3 regions of the Pectobacterium carotovorum genome follow, and region 1 is predicted to be linked to each of the others. Evidence: predicted binding sites of a transcription regulator. Region 1 holds the regulator's gene; each other region holds the start of a gene.

Region 1 (11,023 bases):
CTCAGATTCGCACACCGCTGCTCATCATCCATGCGAAGGACGATCCTTTCATGACGTCAGAGGTGATTCCCGATCTGTCGCAGTTACCGTCTAATATTGAGTATCAGCTAACGGAACATGGCGGGCATGTTGGCTTCGTCGGCGGAACGTTGCTGAAACCGGAAATGTGGCTGGAACAGCGCATTCCCAACTGGCTTAGCCCATTTTTGGACCACGCCACCGATTCTTCTTCAGGAGCCCTTCTTACTCAGGAATCCTTTTATTCAGGAACTTTTTATTCAGGAAACATAGCGTGATTATTCCCTGGCAACAGCTCGATCCAGAAACGCTGGATAACATCATCGAATCTTTCGTCCTGCGGGAAGGCACCGATTACGGCGAACAGGAGCGGTCGCTGGCGCAGAAAGTGGAAGATATTCGCGGCCAACTCCAATCTGGTGAGGTGGTGTTGGTGTGGTCTGAGTTACATGAAACCCTCAATATCATGCCGCGTAACCAGCTCAATTCCGGAGGACATGCCCCTTATTGAACACGCCGAAAGGCGTGAAAGAACGCGCCAAACATGCTAACAATGATGACAATTACGTCTTTTTTTAGGATGTGCGCAGGCCTTCGGTCTACGCGGGCATCGCGATCACGGAGTTACGCGCCTTATGTCACATCAGCATCCGATTATTGCGGTTACCGGCTCCAGTGGGGCGGGAACAACGACAACCAGCCTGGCCTTCCGTAAGATTTTTCAACAGCTTGACCTGCGCGCCGCCCAGTTGGAAGGAGACAGCTTTCACCGCTATACCCGCCCGGAAATGGATATGGCCATTCGCAAAGCGCGTGATTTAGGGCGCCACATCAGCTACTTCGGCCCAGAAGCGAATGATTTCAGTCTGCTGGAGCAGTCGTTTATCGAATATGGCCTGCACGGCCGCGGTCAGACGCGTAAATACCTTCATACTTACGATGAAGCGATTCCCTATAATCAGGTTCCCGGGACATTCACGCCGTGGGAGCCGATGCCGGAACCCACCGACATCCTGTTTTATGAAGGGCTGCACGGTGGCGTGGTCACCGACCAAAACGACGTGGCACAGCATGTAGATTTGCTCGTCGGCGTGGTGCCGATCGTCAACCTGGAATGGATCCAAAAGCTGATTCGTGACGTCAATGAACGCGGTCACTCGCGTGAAGCGGTCATGGATTCCGTCGTCCGCTCAATGGAAGACTACATCACCTACATCACTCCGCAGTTCTCTCGTACGCACATCAACTTCCAGCGCGTGCCCACCGTGGACACCTCCAACCCGTTTGCTGCCAAGTCGATTCCCTCGCTGGATGAAAGCTTCGTCGTCATTCACTTTCAGGGGTTGGATAATATTGATTATCCCTATCTGCTCGCCATGTTGCAGGGATCGTTTATCTCCCACATCAACACGCTGGTCGTTCCCGGCGGGAAAATGGGGCTGGCGATGGAGCTCATCATGGCACCGCTGGTGCAGCGGTTAATTGAAGGGAAAACCATCGAATAAGCATCAAGATATACGGGGCGACCACAGGGGTGAGGCCTCCCGACGGGAATCTCCCCCTGTGTTTCCCCTAATAACAGGCTTAAGTGACCAGAATGAGTGCTCAGAGAAAGGGATTATTCCAGCACTCTAATTTCGTGGCTGTGCGTTACCTCAACGGCTTTGCCTAGCATCAGTGCCACAGAGCAGTATTTTTCCGCTGATAGTGCGACAGCTCGCTCAACGGCTTTGTCGGTCAGCCCTTTTCCCGTCACGATAAAATGCAGATTGATATGGGTAAATAAACGCGGCGCTTCAGACCGGCGCTCTGACGTCAACTTCACTTCACAGTCCGCCACATCGTTGCGGCCTTTTTGCAGAATCGACACGACATCAATCGCGCTGCATCCCCCCACAGACATCAACACCATCTCCATCGGACTGGGCGCTTTATCACCGGAATTACCGTCCATCAAGATCTGGTGCCCTGACGCGGATTCGCCCAAAAACGTTAAGCCTTCAACCCATTTTACCCGTGCCTGCATGGTGCCTCTCCACTAAAAATTTTTTGAAAATTTATACCGTTACTGTACAAAAACCAGCGTTAATCAGAGCTTTGTCATGCTGAAGCGAGACAACACAAGACACGTCCTTAAAGCTGTGTTAAAACGAAAATAGAATAGACCTTTTCTGGACAAACCCAGAAACGAAGAAGATGATTGCGTGGCCAGATATACCCAGCCACGTTTACGATGCGGCAAGGCAGCAACCGGAAAATCAAGGGTACAGTGGTTCCAGTATATTCCCTGACGTCATTCTGCCTAGACTGAATTTTATTTTTTTAGCAGTTAAACACGCCGTACAGGGAACTCTGACCCCTGTAATTTGCGCAGTGAATTACAACAGAGGATGATAGCGAATGGTTCTCGGCAAACCGCAAACAGACCCAACTCTCGAATGGTTCCTTTCCCATTGTCATATCCATAAGTATCCATCGAAGAGCACGCTGATTCACCAAGGTGAAAAAGCAGAAACGCTTTACTACATCGTGAAAGGCTCTGTCGCAGTGCTAATCAAAGATGAAGAAGGCAAGGAAATGATTCTTTCCTACCTCAATCAGGGCGATTTTATCGGCGAGCTCGGCCTGTTTGAAGAAGGTCAGGAACGCAGCGCCTGGGTTCGGGCAAAAACCGCCTGTGAAGTGGCTGAAATTTCCTATAAAAAATTCCGCCAGCTCATCCAGGTTAACCCAGATATCCTCATGCGTCTGTCTGCGCAAATGGCAAGCAGACTCCAGGTTACCTCAGAGAAAGTCGGCAACCTCGCCTTCCTTGATGTGACCGGCCGTATTGCTCAAACTCTACTCAACCTGGCCAAACAACCTGATGCCATGACGCATCCAGATGGCATGCAAATAAAAATTACCCGTCAGGAAATTGGGCAAATCGTTGGCTGCTCGCGTGAAACCGTGGGTCGCATTCTGAAAATGTTAGAAGACCAGAACCTGATCTCTGCGCACGGTAAAACGATTGTCGTTTACGGCACTCGCTAAATCCCTGTCGCTGTACCCTACCAATAAAAAAGCGTGAAGCCTCGGCCTCACGCTTTTTTTTATGGCGAGCTTCCTGCTCGCCACCCTTCGGGCCGTCGCAAGCGACGTTGAAAAACGTTCCCTACGTTTTTTTATCGCTGCGCTTTTAAGAACGCCACTCAGTTTGCTGCGTTAACGACCTGCGCGACGGCTTTGGCGAACTTATCCATCCCCTGCACAATATCGTCTTCATCAATGATCAAAGACGGCACAAAGCGAATTACGTTCGGCCCAGCCATCAGCACCATCAGACCCTGAGCCGTTGCAGCAGCCAGAAACTCGCCTGCGCGGCCATGCCACTGCGGTTTCAGTTCTGCCCCCAGCAGGAGCCCCATACCGCGAACCTGCTCGAATACGCCGTACTGCTGGTTGATTTTCTCCAGTTCACTAACAAAGCGATCGTGCCGATTCGCCACGCCTGACAGCACTTCCGGTGTGTTAATGATATCCAGCGCGGCTTCCGCCACCGCACAGGCAAGCGGGTTACCGCCATAGGTGGTGCCGTGTACCCCAACCGTCATCACAGAAGCGATCTCTTCCGTCGTCAGCATCGCGCTAATCGGGAAGCCGCCACCCAGCGCTTTAGCGGTGGTGAGGATATCCGGCGTAATACCGTAGTGCATGTAGCTGAATAGTTTGCCAGTACGCCCCATCCCGCTCTGCACTTCATCAAACACCAGCAGCGCCTTATGCTGATCGCACAGATCGCGAACGCCTTGCAAAAACTCAGGCGTAGCAGGCGTAATACCGCCCTCGCCCTGAATCGGCTCCAGCACGACTGCGCAGGTGTGATCGTCCATCACTGCTTTGACCGCAGCCAGATCGTTGAAAGGAACATGGACAATATCCGCAGGCTTAGGCCCGAAGCCATCGGCATATTTAGGCTGTCCGCCAACCGAGACGGTGAACAGCGTCCGACCATGGAATGCATTGTAGAAGGCGATGATCTTGGTTTTATACGGGCTATGACGTTTAACCGCATAGTGACGTGCCAGCTTAAATGCCGCTTCGTTAGCTTCAGCGCCGGAGTTAACAAAGAACACGCGATCGGCAAAAGTGGCATCAATCAGTTTACTGGCGAGGCGTAGCGCAGGTTCGTTGGTGAAAATATTGCTGGTGTGCCACAGCTTTTCACCCTGTTGCTGCAATGCGTTCACCAGCGCAGGATGGCAGTGACCCAGTGCCGTAACCGCAATGCCACCGGAGAAATCAATATACTCGCGGCCGTCCTGATCCCAGACGCGGCTCCCTTTACCTTTAACGGGTACAAACTTCGCGGGTGCATAAACTGGCAAAATCACTTTATCGTGAGTATCCCGTGTCACTGCTTTCTGCTCTGCTGCCATTTGCTGCCTCACTCTGCTGTCCATCATGTCGGAATGAAAATATAGTCAATAAATATGCATAAAAAATCAATCACAGGCAATATTAAATCGGTTATTGGAGAGAATAACTCTCTATATGGCTAAATTTTAAGGAAATTATCCAAAAGTTGATGACCTTGCTGGCTGAGAATGCTCTCTGGGTGAAACTGCACCCCCTCCAGCGGCAATACGCGATGGCGGATTCCCATAATCTCGTCACGTTTTCCTTCCGATTCGCTCCAGGCCGTGATCTCAAAGCAATCAGGTAACGAGGCGGAATCAATAATGAGTGAATGGTAGCGGGTAACCGTCAACGGCTGAGCCAACCCCGTGAAAACCCCCGTGTCGCTATGCGCAATCGCAGACGTTTTCCCATGCATGACCTGTCGTGCCCGCACCACGCGTGCGCCGAACGCTTGCCCCATCGCCTGATGACCAAGGCACACGCCCAGAATAGGCAATTTATCGGCGAAGTGGCGGATTGCAGCCAGTGAAATGCCCGCCTCATCCGGCGTACAAGGGCCCGGTGAAATGACCAATCGCTCAGGCGCAAGCTGTTCAATCTCACGCAGCGTCAGTTCATCATTACGCTTCACCACAACCTGCGCGCCAAGCTCACAAAAGTATTGGTAAAGGTTGTAGGTAAAGGAGTCGTAGTTATCGATAATTAGCAGCATAGTTATTGCACAGTTAGTCAGGAAAGCCGTACTAACATACATGAAATTCGTGTCAGGCACCCAGCCCTTGTCATCAGTAAAGACAAAAGGTTCGCCATCCCTACGCAATAAATTAGCATGATAATAATTATATCGATCATAAATGATTTATTTCTGTAATAAACATCTTTATTAATAGGTAATATTTATTATTCATTCCTATAGAAAACGATTTCTTTGAAATCATTTTTAACAAAAAAAATAATAAACAAAAATTCCTTATGAATTAATTACGTTTTTTTCATCGGGCATAAAAGACCATGGGTTGTTTTTATAATCGATGTTTATTTTTAACTTTTGACGGCGATCACAGTTGTCTGTCAGGTGAATAAATCCCACATAAAAAATGGGTAAAAAATAAAGAATCCATATTGAAACAACGCGAGTTAAAAGATATAACTAATTGAATTAAAATAATTTAAATAGAAATCAGTTTCTATTTAAAAGTAATAAACACAAATCCGCCAAGCTGTCCCATTTTATTTAACTAATATATTTAACGCCCCATCTTGCATTGTTTATTTTTTCTGTTAACACTTATCTCGGCTTTATAGACAAACCTTAATTTCATTTTTGTTGAAACAGCCTTTTTTATTACACAGGGTGTGTAGTGATAAATACCCAAAAAAATCTATGTCAAGGAGAGTACACAATGAAATACCTACTGCCTTCTGCAGCCGCTGGGCTGTTGCTGCTTGCTGCCCAACCTACAATGGCGGCAAATACGGGGGGTTATGCCACCACGGACGGCGGCGACATTTCCGGTGCAGTGAAAAAGACAGCGCGTTCTCTGCAAGAGATCGTCGATATCATTGAGGCTGCGAAAAAAGACTCAAGTGGTAAAGCGGTCAAAGGTGGAGCCTACCCGCTTGTTATTACCTACAACGGTAATGAAGATGCGCTAATCAAAGCCGCCGAAGCTAACATCTGCGGCCAGTGGAGCAAAGATCCACGCGGTGTGGAAATCAAAGAGTTCACCAAGGGCATCACCATCCTCGGGACCAACGGTTCTTCCGCTAACTTCGGTATCTGGATTGTAAACTCTTCCAACGTTGTCGTGCGTAACATGCGCTTCGGCTATATGCCGGGTGGCGCAAAAGATGGCGATGCTATCCGTATTGATAACTCACCGAACGTCTGGATCGATCACAACGAGATCTTCGCCAAGAACTTCGAATGCGCCGGTACGCCAGACAACGACACCACTTTTGAATCGGCTGTCGATATCAAGAAAGCCTCAACCAATGTCACGGTGTCATATAACTACATCCATGGCGTGAAAAAAGTGGGCCTGAGCGGTTCAAGCAACACAGATACGGGCCGTAACCTGACTTACCATCACAACATTTACAGCGATGTTAACTCACGTCTGCCGCTGCAACGTGGTGGTCAGGTTCACGCGTACAACAACCTGTATGATGGCATCAAAAGTTCAGGCTTTAACGTTCGTCAGAAAGGGATTGCACTGATCGAAAGCAACTGGTTCGAAAATGCGCTCAACCCAGTGACCGCACGTAACGATGACTCTAACTTCGGTACCTGGGAACTGCGTAACAACAACATTACCAGTCCATCTGATTTTTCTAAATACAACATCACCTGGGGTAAGCCATCCACACCACACATCAATGCGGATGACTGGAAGAGCACCGGCAAATTCCCTGCCCTCCCGTATAGCTACTCACCAGTATCCGCACAGTGCGTGAAGGATAAACTGGCAAGCTACGCTGGCGTAGGTAAAAACCTGGCAGTACTGACAGCCGCTAACTGTAAATAAGTGCATTAAACCCGGCGCATTCACTCTGCGCCGGGTTCTCTGTGAGCGAGTGATTTGGGCTCGCTCATTTTTTAAGGAACCTGGGCAAGATTGCCAGTGCGACCTTCACAGCAACAGGCTCCGTGCTGATAATCATTCCTCCACTATAAGGTGTGGTCAGTGAAGTCTATTTTCTTTCCTATCGTGTACAGGCACACTATATAAAAATTAATAATATAGCGATTAATAATAATTATTTTTTAACAAACTAAAATTCAATATAGAATTAACTCATAACGCAAAAATATTGAATACACCTGTGATAGTATATTTTGACTTAGGATGAATCTTTACGTTAGTTGTAACAATTATCGCCAGAAAAATCGCGAACTAAAAACCAATAAATCAAGAAACCAGAATGAAACTCTCGCCCGTTAATAAAATAACTTACTGATTTTCTATTCTTTTAAAAGAATGGTGTTTCCTATAAAACCCGAATTATTCAATCATCAGTATTACAAAATGTTTCATCCATGATACATTTAACATTTCACCCTTGAACTGATCTTATTTTTTGACCACACTCCCCTTGGTTTTTCATCAAAATTGAGATTCATTTTTGTTGAAAAATGTGTATACCCTAAATAATTCGAATTTCAGGAAGGCGGCAAGAGAAGGAGTCCCGATGAGCTTACTCAAGTAAGTGATTCGGGTGACTGAACGTAGCCAACGTACATGCAATTTGAAGAATAACGGGTATACCTGTTACATCGGGCATACGGAGCAATAAATGCCCATGAAATTATATTCCAAGGAGACAGTTATAATGAAATACCTATTGCCTACGGCAGCTGCCGGATTGTTACTGTTCGCTGCTCAGCCAGCCATGGCCGCAAATACGGGCGGTTATGCCACCACGGATGGTGGAGAAGTTTCCGGTGCCGTAAAAAAGACCGCACGTTCTCTGAAAGAAATTGTGGATATCATTGAAGCCGCAAAAGTGGATTCAAAAGGCAAGAAAGTTAAAGGCGGTGCGTATCCGCTTATCATCACCTATAACGGTAATGAAGACTCGCTAATCAAAGCGGCCGAAAAAAATATCTGCGGTCAGTGGAGTAAGGACGCGCGCGGCGTAGAAGTCAAAGAGTTTACCAAAGGGATCACCATTCAGGGCACCAATGGCTCATCCGCCAACTTCGGTATCTGGATTATCAATTCATCCAACGTTGTCGTACGTAATATGCGCTTTGGCTATATGCCGGGCGGTGCACAAGACGGCGATGCTATTCGTATCGATAACTCGCCGAACGTCTGGATTGACCACAATGAAATCTTTGCCAAAAACTTTGAGTGTAAAGGCACGCCAGACAATGACACTACTTTTGAATCGGCCGTCGATATCAAGAAAGGGTCAACTAACGTCACGGTGTCCTACAACTACATCCACGGCATTAAAAAAGTGGGTCTGAGCGGTGCAAGCAATTCGGATACGGGTCGTAACCTGACTTATCATCACAATATCTACCGTGATGTTAACTCACGTCTGCCGCTGCAGCGTGGTGGTCTGGTTCATGCGTACAACAACCTGTATGACGGCATCACCGGTTCAGGCTTTAACGTCCGCCAGAAAGGGATCGCGCTGATCGAAAGCAACTGGTTTGAAAATGCACTGAACCCGGTGACAGCACGTAACGACAGCTCCAACTTCGGTACCTGGGAGTTGCGCAACAACAACATCACCAAACCGGCAGACTTCTCCAAATACAACATCACCTGGGGCAGACCTTCCTCTGCTCATATCAATGCGGATGATTGGAAAAGCACCGGAAAATTCCCTTCCATCTCTTATAAATACACCCCGGTTTCTGCACAGTGCGTGAAGGATAAACTGGCAAACTATGCTGGCGTAGGTAAAAACCTGGCGGTACTGACAGCAGCTAACTGCAAATAAAGGCGGTCAGGCTTTCTCCGTCACATAAGTGACAGGAAATCATCAGCCTGAATGTCCCGCAGCCGTGTCTCTTCACGCTGATATACTCCAAATAATTCGAGTTTCAGGAAGGCGGCAAGAGAGGGAATCCCGATGAGCTTACTCAAGTAAGTGATTCGGGTGACTGAACGTAGCCAACGCACATGCAACTTGAAGTATTACGAGTATGCACGGTTCTACCCGAGCGAGCTCTAAGAGCTCGCTCATTTTTTATGGAAACCTACACATGAACATGGATACCGATTTCTTAAAGAGAGGATAATTAAAGATCAGACTAATTATTTAGTAATTAATTAATAGCTTGATTGATTAATGAAAAAACCATTCATTAATTAAGGATTAAATAATAAAAAGAATCGTGACTCATCAACACGGGATTAATTAATAATTTGATCGGCATCAACTATTTTTTGGCATGACCATCTCAATGAGGAAATTTTACTTATTTGTTGATGTCCCTCACAGTTATCACCGCTATCAAAGCTACCTCACCGCAGAATAATAAAACGAAATATAATTTTATTTTTCATAAAAACTCTCAACGTCATTTTTTAGAAAAAATGAAAAAAAATATTACCATTTAAAATAGATACTTATTAGTCATCAATATTTTGTGCGTTATTCATCCGATAGATTTAATACCTAAATATTGAATTATTTTATTTTTATGATAACACTTAATCGGGATTTCAATAAACCTTGATTTCATTTTTATTGAAACAACCCAATAATATAATCTGGGTTATGTGGATCATTTATACCCAAAAAATTCAATTCCAAGGAGAGTACCTGAATGAAATACCTACTGCCTTCTGCAGCCGCTGGGCTGTTATTACTTGCGGCTCAACCGACAATGGCGGCAAATACGGGGGGTTATGCCACCACTGACGGCGGCGACGTTGCCGGTGCCGTGAAAAAAACCGCACGTTCCATGCAAGATATTATTGATATCATCGAAGAAGCGAAGCTGGATTCCAAAGGTAAGAAAGTCAAAGGGGGCGCTTACCCGCTCGTCATCACCTATAACGGTAATGAAGACGCGCTGATTAAAGCCGCAGAGAACGATATCTGCGGTCAGTGGAAGAAAGACGCACGTGGTGTGGAAATCAAAGAGTTCACCAAAGGGATTACCATTATCGGAACCAACGGTTCTTCCGCTAACTTTGGGATCTGGCTGGTTAAATCATCCGATATCGTTATCCGCAATATGCGTTTCGGCTACATGCCTGGCGGCGCGCAGGACGGCGATGCGATTCGTATCGATAACACACCAAACGTCTGGATTGACCACAACGAGATCTTCGCGAAAAACTTTGAATGCGCAGGCACAAAAGACGGTGACACCACATTCGAATCCGCGATTGATATCAAGAAAGCCTCAACCAACGTAACGGTGTCGTACAACTACATTCACGGCATCAAAAAAGTGGGGCTGAGCGGCTTCAGCAGCAGCGATACTGGCCGTGACCTGACTTACCATCACAATATTTACGATGACGTTAACGCTCGCCTCCCACTGCAACGTGGCGGTAAAGTTCACGCCTACAACAACCTGTATACTGGTATCACCAGTTCTGGTCTGAACGTGCGCCAGAATGGTATTGCGCTGATCGAACGTAACTGGTTCGAAAATGCGAAAAACCCAGTGACCTCACGTTACGACGGTTCCAACTTCGGTACCTGGGATCTGCGTAATAACAACGTTATGAGCCCGGCTGACTTCGCTAAATACAACATCACCTGGGATAAAGATTCCAAGCCCTACGTGAATGCTGAAGACTGGAAGAGCACAGGCACATTCCCTTCTCTTCCTTACAGCTACTCTACCGTTTCACCACAGTGCGTGAAGGATAAACTGGCGAACTATGCTGGCGTAGGCAAAAACCTTGCCGTCCTGACGGCAGCAAGCTGTAACTAATTAAGTGTAAAGCGTAAATAAGCGAACTTCAGGCTCCGCCCCTCATTGTCCTGTGCTAGCAGGAGCCTGCAAGCGAGTTTAACGCCCGTCGGTTTATCGTTCGGGCCGCACTTGAGCGAGCCCTAAGGGCTCGCTCATTTTTATCGTTAATATTCAAGGAAATGAAATGAAACGTTCTCTTCTGTTCGC
Region 2 (11,023 bases), on a different contig from region 1:
ACTTTATCAACATCTTCCGGCTCGATCTCTGGCGCTCGACGTTCTTTGACGTGCTGCAATGGACGGTCATTTGGACGCTGATTGCGACCACGCTTCAGTGCGCCGTGGGCATCCTGCTGGCGATTTTGGTGAACCAGAAAGGCCTGCGTTTCAAACCGCTCATCCGCACCATTCTGATTCTGCCGTGGGCAGTACCGGGTTTCGTTACCATTCTGGTCTTCGCGGGGATGTTTAACGAAACGTTTGGCGTGATTAATAACGGCATTCTGGCCGCGCTGGGGATTGAACCCAAGGCGTGGATGACCGATCCATTCTGGACCAAGACCGCGCTGATTTTGATGCAAACGTGGTTAGGTTTCCCGTTTGTATTCGCTATGACGACCGGCGTCTTGCAGGCGATTCCTGACGACTTGTACGAAGCCGCGACGATTGACGGAGCCAGCAGTTGGTACAAGTTGACCACCATCACGCTGCCGCTGGTGCTCTACTCCATTGCGCCGATCATCATCACGCAATACACGTTCAACTTTAATAACTTCAACATCATCTATCTGTTCAACAACGGGGGACCGGCGGTAATCGGTTCTAACGCAGGCGGGACGGATATTCTGGTGTCCTGGATTTATAAGCTGACCATGTCTTCTTCCCAATATGCGATCGCAGCCAGCATCACCATTCTGCTGTCGATCTTTGTCGTGGGAATCGCGCTGTGGCAGTTCCGCGCCACCAATTCCTTTAAACAAGACAACATGGCATAGGAAAGCGCGCAGATGAAAAAACACAGCGTTAAACGCCAGAATTTTATCAAACTTGGCCTGACCTACCTGCTGCTGACGATAGTCGCCGTCATCATTATTTATCCACTGATCTGGACGGTAGGCGCGTCGTTGAATCCCGGCAGCAGCCTGCTCAACACGTCAATCATCCCAGATAACTTCTCCTTCATTCACTATGAAGAGCTTTTTAACGGCCAGATTGACTACGCCGCCTGGTACTGGAACTCGATGAAAATCAGCTTCCTGACCATGATTCTGACGCTCGTCAGCGTCAGTTTCACCGCGTATTCATTCTCTCGCTTCCGCTTTCGCGGCCGCCAGAACGGGCTGATGCTGTTTCTGCTGTTGCAGATGATCCCGCAGTTCTCCGCGCTGATTGCCATCTTCGTGCTGGCGCAGATGCTGGGGCTGGTGAACAGCCATATTGCTCTGGTGCTGGTTTACGTCGGCGGCATGATCCCGATGAACACCTATCTGATGAAAGGCTATTTGGATGCCATTCCCAAAGATCTGGATGAGTCCGCGCGTATGGACGGCGCAGGCAACTTCCGCATCTTTATCGAGATCATTATGCCGCTGTCCAAGCCGATCATCGCGGTGATTGCCCTGTTCTCATTTACCGGCCCGCTGGGCGACTTCATTCTCTCCAGCACCATCCTGCGTACGCCGGATCAGTACACGCTACCCATCGGGCTTTACAACCTGGTCGCGCAGAAAATGGGAGCCAGCTACACCACCTACGCCGCTGGAGCCGTGCTGATCGCGGTACCGGTCGCCATTCTTTATCTTTCATTACAAAAGTACTTTGTCTCCGGCCTGACGTCAGGCGGAACCAAAGGGTAATTACTCAACATCTGTACATACTCCAGGAACGTAAAATGAAAATGAAAAAACGCGTACTGATGGCTGCCATGCTCGCAACTGGCCTGCTGACCGTCTCCCTGCCGCAAGCCCTGTATGCAGCTGAGAATGTGACAATCAATAAGTTGACGAACGTCCCTGCCGACTTCATTAAAGGCGCGGATATTTCCATGCTGAACGAGGTGGAAAAGCACGGCGGAAAATTTTATGACGAGCACGGCAAACAGAAAGACGCCATGCTGATTCTGAAAGAGAACGGGATTAACTATATTCGCCTGCGTATCTGGAACGATCCGAAAGATGCAGCGGGCAACGCCTACGGTGGCGGTAACAACGATCTGGCCACGACGCTGGCACTGGCGAAACGCGCCAAAGCGAACGGCATGAAAGTGCTGCTGGATTTCCACTACAGCGATTTCTGGACCGATCCGGCCCACCAAAACAAACCCAAAGCCTGGTCTGGCCTAAACATGGCACAGCTCACAACGGCCATACATGACTACACCAAAGCCACAATTAGCGAATTCCAGAAAGCGGGCGTCATGCCGGATATGGTGCAGATCGGTAACGAACTGAACGGCGGAATGCTGTGGCCGGAAGGAAAAAGCTGGGGTCAGGGCGGTGGTGAATTCGATCGCCTCGCGGCGCTGCTGAACGCAGGTATTCAGGGCGTTAAGGACGTACAGGGCGCGAATAACGTCAAGATCATGCTGCATCTGGCAGAAGGCACCAAAAACGATACCTTCATCTGGTGGTTCGATGAAATCGTCAAGCGCAATGTCCCGTTCGATGTCATCGGTGCCTCGTTCTACACCTACTGGAACGGCCCCATCAGCGCGTTGCAGTACAACATGAACGATGTGACCAAACGCTACAATAAAGACATCATCGTGGTTGAGGCCGCCTATGCTTATACGCTGGAAAACTGCGATAACGCGGAAAACAGCTTCCAGCAAAAAGAGCTGGATGCAGGTGGTTATCCGGCTTCCGTTCAGGGTCAGGCCAACTACCTGCACGATCTGATGCAAAGCATCATCAATGTCCCTAATCAGCGCGGCAAAGGCATCTTCTATTGGGAGCCCATCTGGCTGCCTACCCCCGGCGCAACCTGGGCTACGAAAGCTGGCATGAAATACAACAACGACGAATGGAAAGAAGGCAACGCGCGGGAAAATCAGGCGCTGTTCGACTGCAAAGGCAACGTCCTGCCTTCCATCAAAGCGTTTAAGTAAGCCGTAAACCGTATTCAAAGCGTGACAATCCGTTTACTGAACAAGAGCGGCGATAATGGGATAGAAGAGTAAAGCGTTTGCGCCATGGACAAAAACGTCAGGAACGTTTTTGAACGTCGCTTGCGACGGCCCTGAAAGGGTGAATCTCAGGGATGAGATTCATATCCGCGCAACTCGAGCGTACAGGGATGTATTCACAGCGTCTTTACGATCTACCCATCATCGCCGTGTAAGCACATTGTCAGCTATCTCGAACACGCAAACCGTATTCAACGCGTTGACAACCCGTTTAGGAGAGAACGATGTTCAAATTCCCCCCATTAAGCAGCAAAGTCCCTGTTCTGCTACACGGTGCTGACTATAATCCTGACCAATGGCTGGACAACCCAGAGGTTCTGGAAAAAGACATTGAAATGATGAAGCAGACCCAGTGCAACGTCATGTCCGTGGGTATTTTCAGCTGGTCCGGGCTTGAACCGGAAGAAGACCGCTACGAATTTAGCTGGCTGGATAACATCCTCGACACGCTGTATGCCAACGGTATCTTCGTTTTTCTGGCAACGCCCAGCGGTGCGCGCCCAGCCTGGCTGTCGCAAAAATACCCTGACGTGCTGCGCGTGGGTAGCAACCGCGTACGCGCGCTGCACGGCGGTCGCCACAATCACTGCCTGAGTTCGCCGAACTATCGCGAAAAAGTGAAACAAATCAACACCCAGCTGGCAAAACGTTATTCGCATCATCCTGCGGTGATCGGCTGGCATATTTCCAACGAATACGGCGGCGAGTGCCACTGCGATACCTGTCGCAGCACCTTCCAGAACTGGCTGAAAGCCCGCTACGGCACGATAGGCGAGCTGAATAAAGCGTGGTGGAGCACCTTCTGGAGCCACACCTACACCGACTGGTCACAGTTAGAACCGCCTTCGCCTATCGGTGAAGTCTCTATTCACGGCCTGAATCTGGACTGGAAACGCTTTAACACCTCACAGGTCAGCGATTTCTGTGCCGCAGAAATTGCCCCGCTCAAAGCCGAAAATCCGTCTCTGCCAACGACGACGAACTTCATGGAATATTTCTATGATTACGACTACTGGCAGTTGGCGAAGGTGATCGACTTCATTTCCTGGGACAGCTACCCGCTGTGGCATAACGCGGAAGATGACTGCACGCTGGGTGCCTATACCGCGATGTATCACGACCTGATGCGTACGCTGAAAGGCGGAAAACCCTTCTACCTGATGGAGTCCACGCCGAGCCTGACCAACTGGCAGCCGATCAGCAAGCTGAAAAAGCCGGGAATGCATATTCTGTCTTCACTTCAGGCTGTCGCGCACGGTTCAGACTCCGTGCAGTATTTCCAGTGGCGTAAGAGCCGCGGTTCCGTCGAGAAATTCCACGGTGCCGTGGTCGATCATGTCGGGCATATTGATACCCGCGTCGGGCGTGAAGTACAGGAGCTGGGTGACATACTCAACAAACTCGCTCCCGTGGCAGGCAGCCGGATTGACGCCAAGGTCGCCATCATTTTCGACTGGGAAAGCCGCTGGGCGATGGATAACGCCCAAGGGCCGCGCAACGCGGGGCTGTTCTATGAAAAAACCGTCACCGAACATTATCGTACGTTCTGGGAACAGGGCGTGGCGGTGGACATTATCAACGCCGATGTCGATCTCAGCGGCTATCAGCTTGTGATTGCACCGATGCTCTACATGGTACGCGATGGCTTTGCCGAACGCGTCGATGCATTCGTCAAACAGGGCGGCCGCTTCGTCACCACCTACTGGTCTGGCGTCGTTAACGAAACCGATCTGTGCCATCTGAACGGTTTCCCTGGGCCGCTTCGTCCTATCATGGGCATTTGGGCGGAAGAAATCGACGGCCTGTACGATCATGAAAGCAACAGCATCAGCGGCCTGAGCGGTAACGAGCAACGTCTGGTCGGTCCGTATCAGGTCACGCACCTGTGCGAGCTGATTCACCTTGAGGGTGCGCGAGCGCTGGCGACCTATGACAGCGATTTCTATGCCGGACGCCCCGCCGTTACGGTCAATGATTACGGCAAAGGCCAGGCTTATTACATCGCCTCACGCAACGACCTCGCCTTCCAGCGTGATTTCTTCACCACGCTGATACAGGCGCTGGATTTACCGCGTGCGCTACCGACCGACCTGCCTTACGGGATTGTCGCTCATCGTCGCGATGACGGGGAAAGTGAGTTTATCTTCGTACAGAACTACACGGCAACGGCGCAGCAGGTCACGCTGCCTGCCGCCTACGAAGAAATGACCACCGGCAGCACGCTTTCAGGGTCTATCGATCTGTCAGGCTACGGCTGTCGGATCCTGCGCCGCGCGTTGCAGTAACTACGCCTGCTTGCCGGTTAAGCATCACGGGACTGAGACGGTCACGGTGATAGGTGTTCCTACGAAACCTCATCACCGTGTTTCGCCTAACAGTAATCCTACGTGAACCGCATTATCATACGCACGCTGATAAACAAACGAAGAGGTGACTACGATGGGCAAGATTCACAATTTTCGGAAATTGTTCGCGTCAATGTTGGGTAAGCAAATTACCGAAATTGAAATCGCTTCACCGCTAGATAAAGAGAATTTGCAGCAGTTAGTGAACGCCTTTGGCGGCAAAGAAAATATCGTCAGTCTGGATGCCTGCATCACCCGCCTGCGGGTTGAGGTTCACAGCCTGCGACTGGTCAACAGCGACAGCCTGCAAAAACTGGGGGCTATCGGTGTGATCATCGTCGGTCATCAGGTACAGGCTATTTTCGGCACCCAGTCGGATAACCTGCGCCGCGAACTGGCCGCCTGGTTTGAGGATGATGGCGCAGAAGCACACTAAGAGTGTTACGACGCTCAACGGTTTTTGCCGTTATCCGGCGTAAAAAATTATGCTGAGGTGATAGCGGGCTTAGGATGAGCCGCATGGACGCGGCGAAAGCTTGCGCCACGTCCGACAAAAACGTCAGAGACGTTTTTGAACAGCACTCGTGCTGGCCCGAAGGGCGAGCCCCGTTTATGGGGCGAGTAAACGTGTCGCAAGCGGTCCGTTAAGCCAGATATCGACGAAGGCACCGCTTTAGCGGCATAATTCCCGCCAAAAATCCGGGGTTCATAGGGGGCTGGCGTAGCCCCCTATGTCGGGCGCGCGCTACGACGTAGCATAAAAATGGCGGCATTATCGCGCACGAAACCATCTTCACGTCCGCATAAAAATCACCATTTCGAAAGTATCAATTTCCTAATAACGACTCGCACGGTTCAGCAACTCAATATCTTCTGCCGGCAGCACCAGCCGCGTTGCGCTCGCCAGTTCAGCGACCTGCTCCAGCGATGTCGCACTGGCGATCGGGGCGGTAATACTCGGACGGGCGATCAACCAGGCCAGCGCAACCTGCGACGGCGTTGTCTGATGTGCATTCGCCACGCTATCCAGCGCTTCCAAAATGGTGCGGCCACGCTCGTTGAGGTATTTCTCCACTACGCCCTGTCCGCGCGCACTTTTCGATGCATCCTTCGGCTGACGATACTTGCCTGACAAGAACCCGCTCGCCAGAGAATAATAGCTAATGACCCCGATCCCTTGTTCGCGCACCAGCGGTTCCAGCGCGGCTTCATAGCCCTGCCGATCGTACAAGTTGTATTCCGGTTGCAGCGTTTCATAACGTGCCAGATGGTTGGCTTTACTGATTTTCAGCGCCTCAGCCAGACGTGTCGCGCTGTAGTTAGACGCGCCAATCGCGCGCACTTTGCCCTCTTTAATCAGCGCATCAAACGTGGCCAGCGTTTCTTCCAGTGGCGTATCTTTGTCGTCCGTGTGTGCCTGATAGAGATCGATATAGTCCGTTTGCAAACGCTGTAATGAAGCCTCGACCGCCTGACGAATATAGCGAGGAGACAGCCCTTTCTTGCCGTCCCCCAAGTCCATCCCCACTTTGGTGGCGATAATAACCTTGTCACGCTGGCCGCTTTTCTTCAACCAGTTGCCGATGATCGTTTCAGATTCACCGCCCTGATTACCGGGTGCCCAGCGCGAATAAACATCAGCGGTATCAATGAAATTCAGCCGATGTGCCAGCAGCGCATCCAGCAGGCTGAATGATGTCGGCTGGTCAACCGTCCAGCCAAAGACATTACCGCCGAACGAGAAAGGTGGAACCACGATCCCAGAACGTCCAAGCTCACGTGTGGTATTTGATACTGACATAATCACTCTCCTTTTGAATCATGCAAAAACATCATAAAAATACTCGCCAACCTGCAACCTAAAGCAGGGCAATGCCACTTTTCGTTTGGGATAAGAATAATGAATGACCAGAAAAGTGCGAATAACGAGACGTAGCATTTAGTTTAGATAAAATCCCAAGGTATAATTGTTTTTTTGCGGTCTTCCTCTCATTTTTAATGCACGCGTTACATAAAATGACGTGGAAAATTTGGCCTGCCTCATATTTGGAGCACACATGTCCCTGTCCCATATCGCGCAATTTATTCTGGCGCTGGTTGTTGTTACGGCGCTGGCGCTGCTTGTCTGCCGCGATCGTAAAAGCATTCGTATTCGTTTTATTATTCAGCTACTCGTCATCGAAATTCTGCTCGCTTACTTCTTCCTGTACTCAAACGTTGGGTTAGGTGTCGTCAAAGGGTTCGCAGCGGTATTCGACAAATTACTCGGATTTGCAGGCCAAGGGACGGACTTCGTATTCGGTGATATGGTGAATAGTGAGAAGAACCTGATTTCCTTCTTCTTCAAAGTGCTCTGCCCTATCGTCTTCATTTCCGCGCTGATCGGTATCCTGCAACACATTAGAGTGCTGCCGATCATCATCCGCGCCATTGGTACGCTCCTGTCCAAAGTAAACGGCATGGGCAAACTGGAATCCTTTAACGCAGTCAGTTCACTGATTCTCGGCCAGTCCGAAAACTTCATTGCCTATAAAGATATTCTGGGCAAGATGTCTGAAAAGCGCATGTACACCATGTCCGCTACCGCCATGTCGACCGTGTCGATGTCTATCGTCGGTGCGTACATGTCTATGCTGGATGCCAAATTCGTCGTTGCTGCGCTGATTCTGAACATGTTCAGTACCTTCATCGTGCTGTCGCTGATTAACCCCTACAAAGTCGGTGAAGAGCCGGAATTGCAGTTGGGTAATCTGCATGAAAATCAGAGCTTCTTTGAAATGCTGGGCGAATACATTCTGGCGGGCTTTAAAGTTGCCGTTATCGTTGCAGCTATGCTGATCGGTTTCATTGCACTGATTGCCGCAGTCAACGCCATTTTCAGCGCCATTTTTGGCATCAGCTTCCAGGAAGTCCTCGGCTACGCGTTCTACCCGTTCGCTTGGATCATGGGCATCCCCTCTAACGAAGCCCTGCAGGTTGGTAGCATCATGGCAACCAAACTGGTTTCTAACGAATTTGTCGCAATGCTGGAACTGCAAAAAGTGGCAGGCGAACTGTCTCCACGCAGCGTGGGCATTCTGTCTGTGTTCCTGGTGTCCTTCGCCAACTTCTCGTCCATCGGGATTATTGCTGGCGCGATTAAAGGCCTGAACGAGCAACAGGGCAACGTGGTTTCCCGTTTCGGTCTGAAACTGGTTTACGGTTCCACGCTGGTGAGCATCCTTTCCGCCGCTATCGCCGGTCTGGTGCTGTAACCCTTCATCGTGTTATAGAATTTCTATCCCTATCCGGCAGCCTCGCGCTGCCGGATTTTTTTTCCCTACAAACCCTGACATATCTTCCATATTTCCTTCATTTTTGTCCGGCATCTCCTGTTTAAACTAGTAAAATAAGGCCATGGTCCCATAACCTGCTTGCTAAAGTGACAACGCACGCACGTGCAGCTTGAAGTATGACGGGTACACCGTGCTTCCCGCGCAACCTGGAGAGAGTAATCCATCACTATGAATGCCAAACGTATCCGAGGCCTGCTGATACTTGCCGCCGTCATCGCTATTGCCGTGCTAATCTGGCGCCACTTTACCCAGACGCCCCCTGCCGCCCCCGGCACGAGTGAACAGCACGCCGCCCGTACGTCACATTCGGGAAACAGCAGCAGTGGCGGTGGACGCCGAGCGGCCATGCGCACGCTGGCCCCCGTGCAGGCTGCGCTGACGCAATCCGCTTCCGTCCCCTACTATCTGTCCGGTTTAGGTACCGTCACCGCAGCCAATACCGTCACGCTGCGCAGCCGGGTGAACGGCGAACTGATGGCACTACACTTTCAGGAAGGGCAACAGGTTAAAGCTGGTGATCTGCTGGCGGAAATCGACCCGCGGCCTTTTCAGGTAGAACTCACGCAGGCACAGGGGCAGTTGGCAAAAGATCGGGCCGTGCTGGCTAATGCTCAACAGGATTTAGCGCGCTACCAGCAGTTGGTGAAAACCAACCTGATTTCTCGTCAGGAGCTGGATGCCCAGACCGCCGCCGTTCGTCAGGCGGAAGGCACGCTAAAAGCCGATGAAGGTGCCGTAGCCAGCGCACAGCTCCAGTTGGATTACAGCAAGATCACCGCGCCAATCAGCGGCCGGATCGGCTTAAAGCAGGTCGATGTCGGGAATTACATCACCAGCGGCGACACCAATGGCATTGTCGTGATTACGCAGACCTACCCGATTGATGTCGTCTTTACCGTACCGGAAGCGGAAATCTCCACCATTCTGAGCGCGCAGAAATCAGGCCAGCCCCCCGTGGTGGAAGCCTGGGATCGCGCCAATCAAAAGAAACTCTCACAGGGCATCCTGCTGAGCATGGACAACCAGATCGACGCCACCACGGGCACGATCAAGCTCAAGGCGCGTTTTGACAATCTGGACGATGCCCTGTTCCCGAACCAGTTCGTGAATATCCGCATGAAGGTCGATACGCTGAAAAACGCCGTCGTCGCCCCTTCCGCCGCCGTGCAAATGGGGAATGAAGGCCGTTTCGTCTGGATTCTGAATGATAAAAACGAAGTCAGTAAGCGTCAGGTGACCACCAGTATTCAGTACGGCCAGTTGGTTGTGGTAACTGCCGGACTGGACGCCGATGTGAAGGTCGTCACTGACGGTATCGACCGCCTGACCGAAGGGGCGAAAGTGGAAGTCGTGCCCTCAGCGCTGACGGAGAAAACGCCCGCGATCGCTGGGGAGAAATCCTGATGCAGGATACCGTTCCAGCCAGCGGCGGCGGGCCGTCACGCCTGTTCATTCTGCGCCCGGTCGCAACAACGCTGCTGATGATCGCCATTCTGCTGGCCGGTATAATCGGCTATCGGGCGCTGCCGGTTTCCGCACTGCCCGAAGTGGATTACCCAACGATTCAGGTCATTACCCTGTATCCCGGTGCCAGCCCCGATGTGGTGACGTCTGCGATTACCGCGCCGCTGGAGCGGCAGTTCGGCCAGATGTCCGGGCTAAAACAGATGTCGACGCAGAGCGCCGGTGGCGCATCCGTCATCACGCTTCAGTTCCAGCTTGAACTGTCGCTGGACGTCGCCGAACAGGATGTGCAGGCCGCCATCAATGCGGCCAGCAACCTGCTGCCTAACGATCTGCCCTATCCGCCGACCTACAGCAAAGTGAATCCGGCCGATCCGCCGATTATGACGCTGGCCGTCACCTCCAGCGCCATGTCGATGACGCAGGTGCAGGACATGGTGGACAACCGCATCGCGCAGAAAATCTCGCAGGTGGCGGGCGTCGGTCTGGTGTCGTTAGCCGGTGGGCAGCGTCCTGCCGTGCGGGTAAGGCTTAACGCGCCAGCGCTGGCGGCATACGGCTTGACCAGCGAGACGATCCGCACCGCCATTACTGCCGCCAACGTGAATTCCGCCAAGGGGAGTCTGGACGGCCCGACGCGCTCGGTCACGCTCTCCGCCAACGATCAGATGAAAACCGTTGATGATTACCGCAGGTTGATTGTCGCGTGGAAGAATGGCGCGCCGGTGCGGCTTCAGGATGTCGCTACCATCGAGCAGGCCGCCGAGAACATTCATCTCGGTGCCTGGGCAAATCGGCAGCAGGCGATCATTATCAACGTTCAGCGCCAGCCGGGTGCCAACGTCATCACGACCACGGACAGCATTAGCAAGATGCTGCCTGCGCTAAAAGCCAGCCTGCCGAACGCCGTCGAGGTCACCACGCTGACTGAC
Region 3 (11,023 bases), on a different contig from region 1:
TGCTGTTGTCGCTCCAGTTCTTTCAGCAGTTCGGTACGCACATCTCCACGTTCCAGCACATCAAGCAGCTCGGCGATAGCACGAAAAAATGTCAGCGCGCTTCCCATATCGGTCAGGGAGTGGTTTTGATGCAGCTGCTGCAATAATGATTCGATACGCAACCAGGTACGTGTTTTTTCGTTCAGCGGGTATTCGAATAAAATGGTTGAGGAAGCGTCACTCATTCTTAGTCATCCTGTCGGCTGCGGAGGCGGCTAGCTCAAGGTAATGGCGGTGTAATCCCGCAACCTGTGACGCCAGCTCGCTTGGGCATCGACTGTTATCAATAATATCATCGGCATAAGCCAGGCGCTGTTCTCGGGTAGCCTGTGCTGCCAGTATGTTTTCTGCTTGCCGCCGACTGATGCCATCGCGGGCCAGCGTGCGTTCAAGCTGTGTGTCTCTGTCTACATCAACGACCAGAATACGCTGTGCTCGCTGTTGTAAACCGTTCTCCACCAGTAGGGGGACGACCCATAGAATGTACGGTGCGGATGCAGCCTGAAACTGGGCCTGTGTTTCCTGATGGATCAACGGATGGAGTAAATTATTCAGCCACTGTTTTTCCTCTGGCGAGGAAAAAATCCGTTGGCGTAGTGCGGTACGGTTCAATGAACCATCGGCATTGAGTATAGCGTCGCCAAACCGGAGCCTGATGGCATCCAGCGCGGGCTTTCCAGGCTCGACTACCTGACGTGCGATGATATCCGCGTCAACGATAGTGGCCCCTAATTTGGCAAATTCATCGGCCACGGTGCTTTTGCCGCTGCCGATACCGCCCGTTAAGGCTACGATGTATGTCATTGCACCCGTGTTGAAAAGTTAACATTGCTACTATTTTCAAGGGGGACAAATACCTTCCCGTTCCCCTGAAGCCAATCAGGCATAAACCGCAGTGTGCTTCACGTTATCACTTTGCTTGGTGATAGGTAAATTTCTCTGATTTTATCCCAAATAAAGTGAAAATCGCAGTCTTGCCGCAGGATTATTACTGCGTATGATAACGTCACTGGTAAAGGGCATTATTTTTTCACTCAGCAGCAATACTGAGTATTCCGCCGTCACTAACCAGGAACTCGAACCTCATGCGTATTGAAGAAGATTTAAAGTTAGGCTTTAAAGACGTTCTCATCCGGCCAAAGCGTTCGACGCTGAAAAGCCGCTCCGACGTTGAACTGGAACGTCAATTTACCTTCCTGCATGCCGGGGGCAACTGGTCCGGCGTACCGATTATCGCAGCCAATATGGATACCGTGGGTACGTTTAGTATGGCGGAAGTCCTGGCCTCTTTTGATGTTCTGACTGCCGTCCATAAACACTATTCTGTCGAGCAATGGTCCCAGTTCGTGCGACGCGTACCGGCGTCGGTACTGCGCCATGTCATGGTCTCGACTGGGACGTCTGACGCTGATTTCATCAAGTTAAAGCAGATTCTGGCGCTATCATCCGAGCTGAAATTTATCTGTATCGATGTGGCAAACGGCTACTCTGAACACTTTGTGACCTTCCTGCAAAAAGCACGTGAGGCTTGCCCAGACAAGGTGATCTGTGCAGGAAACGTCGTGACCGGCGAAATGGTTGAGGAACTGATTCTCTCCGGTGCGGATATCGTGAAGGTTGGCATTGGCCCCGGTTCTGTCTGCACGACGCGCGTTAAAACGGGCGTTGGCTACCCTCAGCTTTCCGCAGTGATTGAATGCGCCGATGCGGCACATGGTCTCGGTGGGCAAATCGTGAGCGACGGCGGCTGCGCCATGCCGGGTGATGTAGCGAAAGCATTTGGTGGCGGAGCCGATTTTGTTATGTTGGGCGGCATGCTGGCAGGACATGATGAATGTGAAGGAACCATCGTCGAAGAAAACGGCGAGAAAATGATGCTGTTCTACGGCATGAGCTCTGCGTCCGCGATGGAACGCCATGTCGGCGGCGTAGCGGAATACCGAGCTGCAGAAGGAAAAACCGTGAAATTGCCTCTGCGCGGTCCGGTAGACAATACCGTGCGCGATATTCTTGGTGGCCTGCGTTCGGCCTGTACCTATGTTGGTGCATCCCGTTTGAAAGAACTGACGAAGCGTACAACGTTTATCCGCGTGGCCGAGCAGGAAAACCGTATTTTCAACGGGTAGCTGCTGCTGTTTCGCGCCGTCTTTCTGCCGCTAACGGTGGTGGGGACGGTGTAGCTTGTCGCTTTTTGGTGCTGTATTGGTCGGCTCAGGCTCCGGCCAATACATTCCCCAGTTGGAAGATAGGCAAATACATGCCAACCACCAGCGCCCCAACCATTCCTCCAACAACCATCATCAGCAGCGGTTCCAGCGTTTGGGTCAGCATGTCGGCCTGCTGTTGTACCCGTCTTTCATGCCATTCTGCCAGCTGTGTAAAGATTGCATCCAGCGATCCGGTTTCTTCCCCAACCCGAATCAACTGAGGACAGGGCGCAGGGAACAGCGTGGCGTGATGCTGTGTGGCATGGTATAGCGACGTGCCCTGATGCAGCTGTGCCTGTATCTGTTGAATCGCCTTCTGATAAAGCGAGTGACGGATCGTCGCAGCGGCATCCAGCCCTTCTGGGAGCGTCAAACCGGCCTGTTGTGTCATGGACAGAATAGTGAATATCTGGTTCAGCGACTTACCGCGTAACAGGCTGGATACGATGGGAAGCTTCAGCAGCCATTCTTGCTCTCTGGTTTTCCATAAGGGTCTTTTCTGCCTTAAACGGATGTATCCCGCTATTAGACCACTGAGAGACAGTAACCCAATCAATCCGTAGCCCGTGATGACCTCTGCCAGATAAAGTAACTGCCGAGTAAACCACGGTAACGGTGTATCAAATGAGGAGTAGAGTGTCGCAAATTCGGGTAGAACCAGCGTCAACATCATCATGCTGACCAGCACAGCGATTGCCAAAACAAAGCAGGGGTAGCGTAGCGCTTTGATGACTTTCTGTTGCAGTCTGGACTGCTTTTCTTGCTGTTGTGCCAACTGTAGACAGCACGCGTCTAACTTCCCGGTCAACTCGCCGATGGCAATGAGGGAACGATACAGAACGGGGAATATATGCGGGTATTCCTGTAACGCCTCAGAGAACGCATTTCCCTGAGCAACGCGGGTTCGGACATCCCGTAATACGCAGCGCCAGCCGGGGCGCTCATGTTGTTCCGATACCAGTTTTAATGCTTCCAGCAGCGGTAATCCGGCTTGTAGCAGGGCAGCAAGCTGTTTGATTAATTCGCCTAGCTGTTCGCGTTTCCAATAGCGGAGTGATAGATAATGGCCTGCCTTTACGATGAGCGGCTGGTAGCCCTGAGCAATCAGGCTGGCGTAGGCGTGCTGGCGTTGTGTGCTAATGAGCTCTCCGTCGATAAACTCGCCCTCGGGCGTAATCGCCTGCCAGTGATATAAACGCGCTAGCCTCATTGCGCCTCCTGATTCATGGCGTGTTCATCGCCCACAACACGATAGACTTCAGCGAGTGAGGTCAGACCGTCGTTGACCAGCTCAAGACTCGCAGCCAACAACGTTGGGAAACCTGAATGGCGAGACAGCGCAGATAATTCCCCTGCGCTGGCGTTGCCCGCTAGCGCTGCCTGAAAATCTGGCGTGATGGGCAGTAATTCATAGAGCGCGACGCGGCCATAGTAGCCAGAGAAGCAGTGGCTACAGCCGCGGGCTTGCCAATGGTGTAGTGGCCCTTGCCATACGTCGTTTGGCAGCGAAAGCAGTGTCTCTCCCGGCGTCTTACAGTGCGGGCATAACCGACGCACAAGGCGTTGTGCGATGATGAGTTTTAGTGCTGCGGCTAACAGATAACCGGGGATACCCAGATGGTTGAGGCGAGTCAGCGTTTCTACGGCAGAGTTGGTGTGCAATGTGGACATGACCAGATGGCCGGTTTGTGCGGCTTTGACCGCAATTTCTGCGGTTTCGGCATCGCGTATTTCGCCGATCATAATGACGTCTGGATCCTGTCGCAGCAGGGCACGTAAGACTCGGCCAAATCCCAGTTCAGCTTTGGGATTGATTGCCGTTTGGTTGATGCCCGGCAGGGGGATCTCGACGGGATCTTCTACGCTACAGATATTTCGGCTGCACTCGTTCAGCCAGCGTATCGCGCTGTAAAGCGTGACGGTTTTTCCACTTCCTGTCGGGCCTGTGACTAATAGCATCCCCTGTGAGGCGCTCAGCACGTTAATCATCTGCTGTAATGCTTTTGCGGTAAGCCCGAGTTTATCTAGCACCAACTCCTGCTGGTGCGTTTGCAAAATACGCAACACGACTTTTTCTCCCTGCTGCACAGGGAGCGTAGCGATGCGCAACGAGTAGGCTTGTTGATCCAGCATCAGGCTGAACTGGCCGTCTTGCGGCAACCGTCGCTCGGCGATGTTCAACTTGCCCATGATTTTCAGCCGCGCGGTAATACGGTTTGTCAGCTCGGGAGGCGGGGCGGATATGGCCTGTAGCACGCCATCAATGCGCAGCCGCACGCGATAGCTGTCTGGTAACGGCTCAAAGTGGATATCAGAGGCGCGCCGCTGAACGGCGAGACGCAGCGTTTGATGGATAAACTGTGCAACGGGGGAGTCGTCCTCATGATCCTGTTGCCCGGTGCTGTTGTGATAAGTGCCGGTATGGTAGGTTTCTGCGGGTTCGGCAACGGCGTTCACGGGGTTAAGCTGCTGTTCCATTCTGGCCTGTGGCCATTGCTCCACCATAATGCGGCGATTGCTGGCGAAACGCAGCGCGGCAATCATCTCCGCAGAAGGGGAAGCTGTGACGGCGACCGACAGCGTTTGTTCATCAAGACTAAGCAACAATGCCTGATAACGCCGGCACAGCGTCTGTAGCTCGCTGAGCGTATGCTCGGAGGAAAAGGATGAGTCTGTCATGATTATTAACCCGCCGTGTTATCGAAACGGAAAACGTCCTGACAGGCCGATTGCAGGCTCTCTGCGCTGCCATCCGTGGCGCAGTTTTTTGTCCAGCGTGAAGCGCCAGTTTCGGTATCCCACGTTGGCGTCAGAATTACGCGCAGCCCTTGCAGAGTGGATTGGCCGGTCAGCGTAATCACCCCTTGGGCGACGCTAACGGCGCTGACATAGCGCGACGATTTACTACCTGGAATCCCCTGATTACCTGCGCTACAGGCGGTAAACGCGGCATTTTCCAGACCGCAGAGATCGACCGGTGTTTTATAAGACACCATCGTTTGAAGCATGTCCGTTAGCGCCGCTTTTTGCAGATAACCTTGATAAGCCGGTACGCCAATAGCGCTGAGGATGGCGACGATCGCAATGACGATCATCAGCTCAATCAGCGTAAATCCTTGTTGTGTTGTCATGTTGATTTCCCTGTTGTGGCACATAAATTAAAGACTGCGGTGCATAAATCCATACGAATGGCGGCAGCATAGAAAAGGGCGTGAAGGCTGACGAGCGGAGAAAATCAAAATAGGAAAGCGCTCCGATGTGTTTTTAGTGATTTGCAGAGCGTTGAAAAATTTTTGCGAGCAGAGACGCAATTTTCGTTCTATCAGGACAGAACATTTGCGCAGGGCAGGAAGGTTGGATCGTGACGGTGTTATGGAGAAAGATGAGATGAAGAAGGGCGACGAGGTGCGAGAGGGCACCTCGTCGGAAGAAAAGAGAAACGCTTAGATAAAGCGCATGGATAAATCCAGCGCCTGTACGTGCTTGGTTAGCGCCCCTACCGAGATATAATCCACGCCGGTTTCCGCATAGCCACGCAGCGTGTCGAGGGTGACATTACCGGATATCTCCAGCAGTGCGCGGCCTTGTGTGGTGTTAACGGCTTCCCGGATGTTATCCAGACTGAAATTATCCAGCATGATGATATCGGCGCCCGCTTCCAGCGCTTGCTGTAATTCGTCCAGTGATTCGACTTCAACCTCTACCGGAACATCACTGCGCAGAGACTGCGCTTTTTCTACCGCATTTTTGATTGAGCCAGCGGCGATGATATGGTTTTCCTTGATCAGGAAAGCATCGGATAGGCCGAGCCGGTGGTTGTCTCCGCCACCGCATGATACGGCGTATTTCAGTGCGGTGCGCAGTCCCGGCAGCGTCTTACGTGTATCCAGCAGCCGAGTGCGCGTTCCCTGCAATACCGCGACATAGCGGCTGACTTCCGTTGCGACGCCAGACAGCGTTTGCAGGAAATTCAGCGCCGTGCGTTCGCCAGTCAGAAGCTGTTTGGCCGGCCCCGTAATGTCACACAGCGTTTGGTTGGGGACGATGGTGTCGCCATCGGCGACGTGCCAGGTAATGGTTGTCGTATCGCCCAATTGAGAAAAGACTTCCTCAAGCCAGCGCGCACCGCAGAAAATACCCGCTTCACGCGTGATAATGCGTGCGCTGACGATCTCGTTGTCGGGTAACAAAAGCGCGGTAATGTCTTGATTAGCATCGACGATGCCACCTAAATCTTCACGCAATGCCAGTTGCACGCTGGCGGGGATATCTTGTGCAATACGAGCAAGCAAGGCTTGTTGGCGTTGTTCCTGACTGTAGCGACGCGTTGACATGACAAAACTCCGAAGGGGGATTCGGAGGTCTATGCTACCTTGTTTATATCAGGACATCCAGAATGAATAATTATTACAATTCAAACTGTTACTGTTATTTTCCGGCGGACATTGCTGGTCGCCGGAAAGGGACGGTGATTTTAGAAGTTGTAACCGACGACCAGGTAGTATCCCCAGCCAGTAGATTTCACTTCAAACGGACCTTTGCCGAAATTGAGTTCTGCGCCATCAGCCCATTGGCCGCCGTTGTGGAAATAACGTGCGACGAAAGAGTAGTGCCAGTGGTCGTAGCCCAACGCCAGAATATGGCTGGAGGCGATGGAGTTGTTGGAACGGCTTGTATTCGATTTATCACGCAGCTCTGAACCAAAATCGAAATTGGTGAAGCTGATATACGAGACGTTGCCGCCGAGCAGAGAACCCAGTGGGTAAGAGTATTTCACTTTTACGCGGTAACCATCCCACTCGTTTTCGTTAGCGGCACCGTAGTTTTGCCATTGGTATTTGGCATAGCCGTTCAGTGACAGAGCCAGGTCGGTGCCGGTATCAATATCGGTACCTAAGCCCATGTACCAGGTGCTCTGGCGCGAACCGCTGTTGCGACCCATATCGTAAATCACGTTATTGGCGATGTACCACTCTTTAAACGGACCAAAGCTCAGGTCAGCTCCCGTCAGTTTATCAATGGAGAAGCGTGGTTCGATCTCGACAAACAGCGGAGAGCCTTTGTCCCAAATACCGCGGCTATCGGGATCGCCACCAAAAAACTTCGGCGCATCGGCGTAGCCGTAGAAATCGAACCAGTCTTTACGTGCAAACGCTTCGTATTCCAGATAGGTCGTGCTGTTCAGCTGTGGTCCAAAACGCGTGTGGGCGCTGCCGACGACGTTAATGCTCTGATGCCACCAGTCGGAGAGGTATTCGGCTTTATTGCTGTCGGCAAGGGCAGGCATTGAGCATGACAGTGCGAGCAGGGTGCCTGCGGCGAAAGTTTTTTTCATCTTAAGTACCATAGTGTTAGACGTCATTTACGTCGTGCGTAAGACCGCGGAATAAGTTTTGGTAATATCTAAAAAAATCAGAAGATAATTTTGTCATGCATTTTAAGTAAAAATAGACACAATGCACGAAAACGATTGCCTTTTATTGTGCTATTACATTTGTAATGTGATTTTAATCACATTGTAGTGTTAGAGATTTCACCTGACGAAAGGGATGTTGGGAGCGGGGGGCGGACAGGAAAGCGGCGGGAATATCACAAAACGAACGGTAAAACCTATTGATATCCGGTTGGATAGATAGGATGGCGCGAAACATGGTATCTTGGATACAAGGACCTTTTGGCTACAATTGTTTTTACATCAGACATTATTTTTACATCAGACATTGTTTTTACTCCTGAAATTATTTTTACGCCTGATTCAGCCGGCAAACGACACGATGCGAGGTTATCGCCGATGCTTTTGGAAAATGGCTGGTTATCCGACATTACACACACGCCTTCACCGCATTATGATGGCCGCCCGAATAATGAGGTGCCTTCCTTGCTGGTGATCCACAATATCAGTTTGCCGCCCGGCGAGTTTGGCGGCCCCTATATTGATCAACTGTTTACAGCGACGTTGGATCCCACCGCGCATCCCTATTTTGCCGATATTTCCCATTTACGCGTTGCGGCACACTGCCTGATTCGCCGTGACGGACAAATCATACAGTATGTGTCGTTCGATCAGCGCGCCTGGCATGCCGGTGTGTCGGTGTTTGAAGGTCGCGAACGCTGTAACGATTTCTCTATTGGCATTGAGTTGGAAGGGACGGATACGCTGCCTTTTACCATGGAGCAATATCACTCTTTGGTCGCCATTACACACCTACTAATGCGGGCCTACCCCATCACGCTATCGCGTATTACCGGACACAGCGACATCGCTCCGGGCCGCAAAACCGATCCCGGTCCGGCATTTGACTGGGACGGCTATCATCGTCAGCTACAAGAAAACTGGACAGAGAACAAAGGGAGCCTAGATTAATGACGCTGTTTACACTGTTGCTTACGTTGGCCTGGGAGCGCTTGTTCAAACAGGGGGAGCACTGGCAGATCGATCATCGGCTTGAAGCCGTGTTCCGGCACGTTTCATCCCCGTCTTTATTTCAAACGCTGTTCCTGACGTTGTGCAGCATGGGTATCGTGGCGGGGCTGCTATGGCTCACCAGCGGCATTCTGTTCGGCCTGATTTCTCTTCTGTTGTGGATTGTTATCAGCCTGATGTGCATTGGCGCGGGTGAAATTCGTCAGCACTATCGGCGTTATTTGCAGGCCGCGCAGCGCGGTGAGGCGGATGCCAGTCGGGAAATGGCGGCAGAACTGGCGTTGATTCACGGTTTGCCCGTTGGCACAGGCGAAAGCGAGCAGTTGAAAGAACTGCAAAACGCGCTGCTGTGGATCAATTTCCGATTTTATTTAGCCCCGTTATTCTGGTTCATCGCAGCCGGGCCATACGGGCCGATTGCACTGATGGGATATGCGTTTTTACGCGCCAGACAGACCTGGCTTGCTCGCCACCATACTCCGCTGGAGCGCGCGCAATCTGGTGTTGATAGCTTGCTGCATTGGCTTGACTGGATTCCGGCGCGTTTGGCCGGTGCCGCTTACGCTTTACTGGGGCACGGCGAAAAGGCACTGCCCGCCTGGTTCGCCTCGTTGGGGGATTTTCGCAGTTCGCAGTATTGGGTGTTAACGCAGTTGGCCCAATTTTCTCTCGCGCGTGAACCCCACATTGAGCCTGTAGAGACACCTAAAGCTGCCGTGACGCTGGCTAAAAAGGTGACGCTGGTGCTGGTGGTTGTGGTCGCAATTCTGACGATATACGGTGCGTTGGTGTGATTTTCCAACGCACCTGTTTCTCGTTTATTGCCTGTCTGCGGGCGGTTCGCCGAACACGGGCATGCCGTCACGATCCCAAGTGAAGGTTTTAATCCGCGTATGGCGATTAGGGTCATACAGCGGATCGCCTTCAATCTCTGTGTAATTGCGGGCATGGTAAACCAGAACGTCCTCGCCCGTTTCTGTCTGGGTGAAGCTATTATGGCCCGGCCCGAACTGTCGGTTTGCCCGATGGGTGGTAAAGACCGGCTGCTGAGATTTATGCCAGCTTGTTGGGTTCAATAGATTGTCGTCCGCATTCGCCCACAGTAGACCGATACAGTAATTCTCATCGGTGGCGCTGGCGGAATAGGTGATAAAGAGACGCTCGCCGTGCTTAATGACCGCGGGACCTTCGTTGACTTTAAAACCTATCACTTCCCACGGCAGTTCTGGCTTGCTCAACATGACGGGCGTGCCTTTCAGCGTCCAGGGATTTTCCATTTCTGCCAGATACAAATTCGAGTTGCCCGCAATCGCGGGATCCTTTTGCGCCCACAGGTAGTAGCGTTTCCCCCGATGTTCAAAGTGGGTGGCATCCAGCGAGAAGGTATCGAATTGCGTATAAATCCGGCCTCTTTCAATCCAGCTGCCTTTTAGCGGGTCGCTGTCTGCACATTCCAACGCAAACATGCGGTGCTGGAATAAACCGTCTTTGATGGCTTCTGTCGGCGCGGCGGCGAAATAGACATACCATTTGCCATTAATCACATGCAGTTCCGGTGCCCAAATTAACGCGCTTAAAGGGCCATGTTCATGCTTGTGCCAGATCGTCACTGGAGTGGCGTGGGGAAATGCCTCCAGCGAACTGGCACGGCGAATTTCGAGCCGATCGTATTCGGGCACCGAGGCAATAAAATAGTGCTGTCCGTCCGTGTGACGAAGAATGAAAGGGTCTGCCCGTTGTTCAATCAGTGGGTTAGGCCATTGATGTGGGTTCATCATTCTTTCCTCCTCTTTTTACGTTGAGTGATTGACTGTCGTGGCTATTGCTCAGTTCCCGATAGTTATTACGGCGTTTTTCCAGATCGATTTGTATTTGCTGCATGAGCTGGCGATCAACCTTCAGCAAACGTACAACGCCTGCGGTGATCAAATAGCCAACGCCGGGAATGATGGTGAACAACATAATGATGCCGTTCATTGCCGCTGCATTTTGCTGCGTGGCGTTGGCATCATAACCATAGTAGGACAGCAGGAAGCCGACCATCGCCCCAGCGATTGCCAGCCCGACTTTCAGGAAGAACAGATTGCCTGAGAAGCTGATCCCAGTGATTCGCTTGCCGGTTTTCCACTCGCCGTAGTCGTCTACATCGGCCATCAGCGACCAGTGGAGCGGGGAAGGAATCTGGTGCATGACATTCAGCAGGAAGTACATCACCAGAATAAAGCTGGTCAGGTGAGGGTTGAAGAAATAGAAGGCGCTGGAGAAGATCGCCAGTGCGATGTTGACCCAGAAAAACACTTTCAGCTTGCAGAAACGGTCAGTCAGGGGCTTAGCCAATGCACTGCCGAACATC

What was found. The regulator CRP, encoded in region 1, controls carbon source genes, mostly activating them, when cyclic AMP is high. The targets are predictions, from matches to a motif close to ATGTGANNNNNNTCACAT.
Region 2: the regulator CRP is predicted to act here: its motif matches at 7,268-7,285, upstream of R9X49_RS11550 (NupC/NupG family nucleoside CNT transporter).
Region 3: the regulator CRP is predicted to act here: its motif matches at 7,746-7,763, upstream of R9X49_RS16100 (nucleoside-specific channel-forming protein Tsx).

The regions. Positions count from the first base shown of each region.
Region 1 covers NZ_JAXAFK010000005.1:222,856-233,878, reverse strand. The annotation lists gene R9X49_RS19390 (hydrolase) at 1-296, shown strand, start outside; gene R9X49_RS19385 (YheU family protein) at 293-529, shown strand; gene R9X49_RS19380 (phosphoribulokinase) at 654-1,523, shown strand; gene R9X49_RS19375 (OsmC family protein) at 1,637-2,044, opposite strand; gene crp (cAMP-activated global transcriptional regulator CRP) at 2,419-3,051, shown strand; gene argD (bifunctional acetylornithine/succinyldiaminopimelate transaminase) at 3,210-4,436, opposite strand; gene R9X49_RS19360 (aminodeoxychorismate synthase component II) at 4,556-5,131, opposite strand; gene pelA (pectate lyase PelA) at 5,823-6,947, shown strand; gene pelB (pectate lyase PelB) at 7,753-8,877, shown strand; gene pelC (pectate lyase PelC) at 9,710-10,834, shown strand; gene pelZ (pectate lyase PelZ) at 11,001-11,023, shown strand, end outside.
Region 2 covers NZ_JAXAFK010000001.1:2,564,712-2,575,734, forward strand. The annotation lists gene R9X49_RS11520 (carbohydrate ABC transporter permease) at 1-758, shown strand, start outside; gene R9X49_RS11525 (sugar ABC transporter permease) at 771-1,619, shown strand; gene R9X49_RS11530 (arabinogalactan endo-beta-1,4-galactanase) at 1,655-2,869, shown strand; gene R9X49_RS11535 (beta-galactosidase) at 3,172-5,232, shown strand; gene R9X49_RS11540 (glucose PTS transporter subunit EIIB) at 5,387-5,728, shown strand; gene R9X49_RS11545 (aldo/keto reductase) at 6,128-7,093, opposite strand; gene R9X49_RS11550 (NupC/NupG family nucleoside CNT transporter) at 7,356-8,546, shown strand; gene R9X49_RS11555 (MdtA/MuxA family multidrug efflux RND transporter periplasmic adaptor subunit) at 8,796-10,031, shown strand; gene R9X49_RS11560 (MdtB/MuxB family multidrug efflux RND transporter permease subunit) at 10,031-11,023, shown strand, end outside.
Region 3 covers NZ_JAXAFK010000003.1:310,566-321,588, reverse strand. The annotation lists gene zapD (cell division protein ZapD) at 1-224, opposite strand, end outside; gene coaE (dephospho-CoA kinase) at 217-843, opposite strand; gene R9X49_RS16125 (GMP reductase) at 1,125-2,165, shown strand; gene hofC (protein transport protein HofC) at 2,251-3,456, opposite strand; gene gspE (type II secretion system protein GspE) at 3,453-4,925, opposite strand; gene ppdD (prepilin peptidase-dependent pilin) at 4,931-5,377, opposite strand; gene nadC (carboxylating nicotinate-nucleotide diphosphorylase) at 5,690-6,580, opposite strand; gene R9X49_RS16100 (nucleoside-specific channel-forming protein Tsx) at 6,721-7,581, opposite strand; gene ampD (1,6-anhydro-N-acetylmuramyl-L-alanine amidase AmpD) at 8,038-8,610, shown strand; gene ampE (beta-lactamase regulator AmpE) at 8,610-9,464, shown strand; gene R9X49_RS16085 (family 43 glycosylhydrolase) at 9,489-10,445, opposite strand; gene R9X49_RS16080 (MFS transporter) at 10,423-11,023, opposite strand, start outside.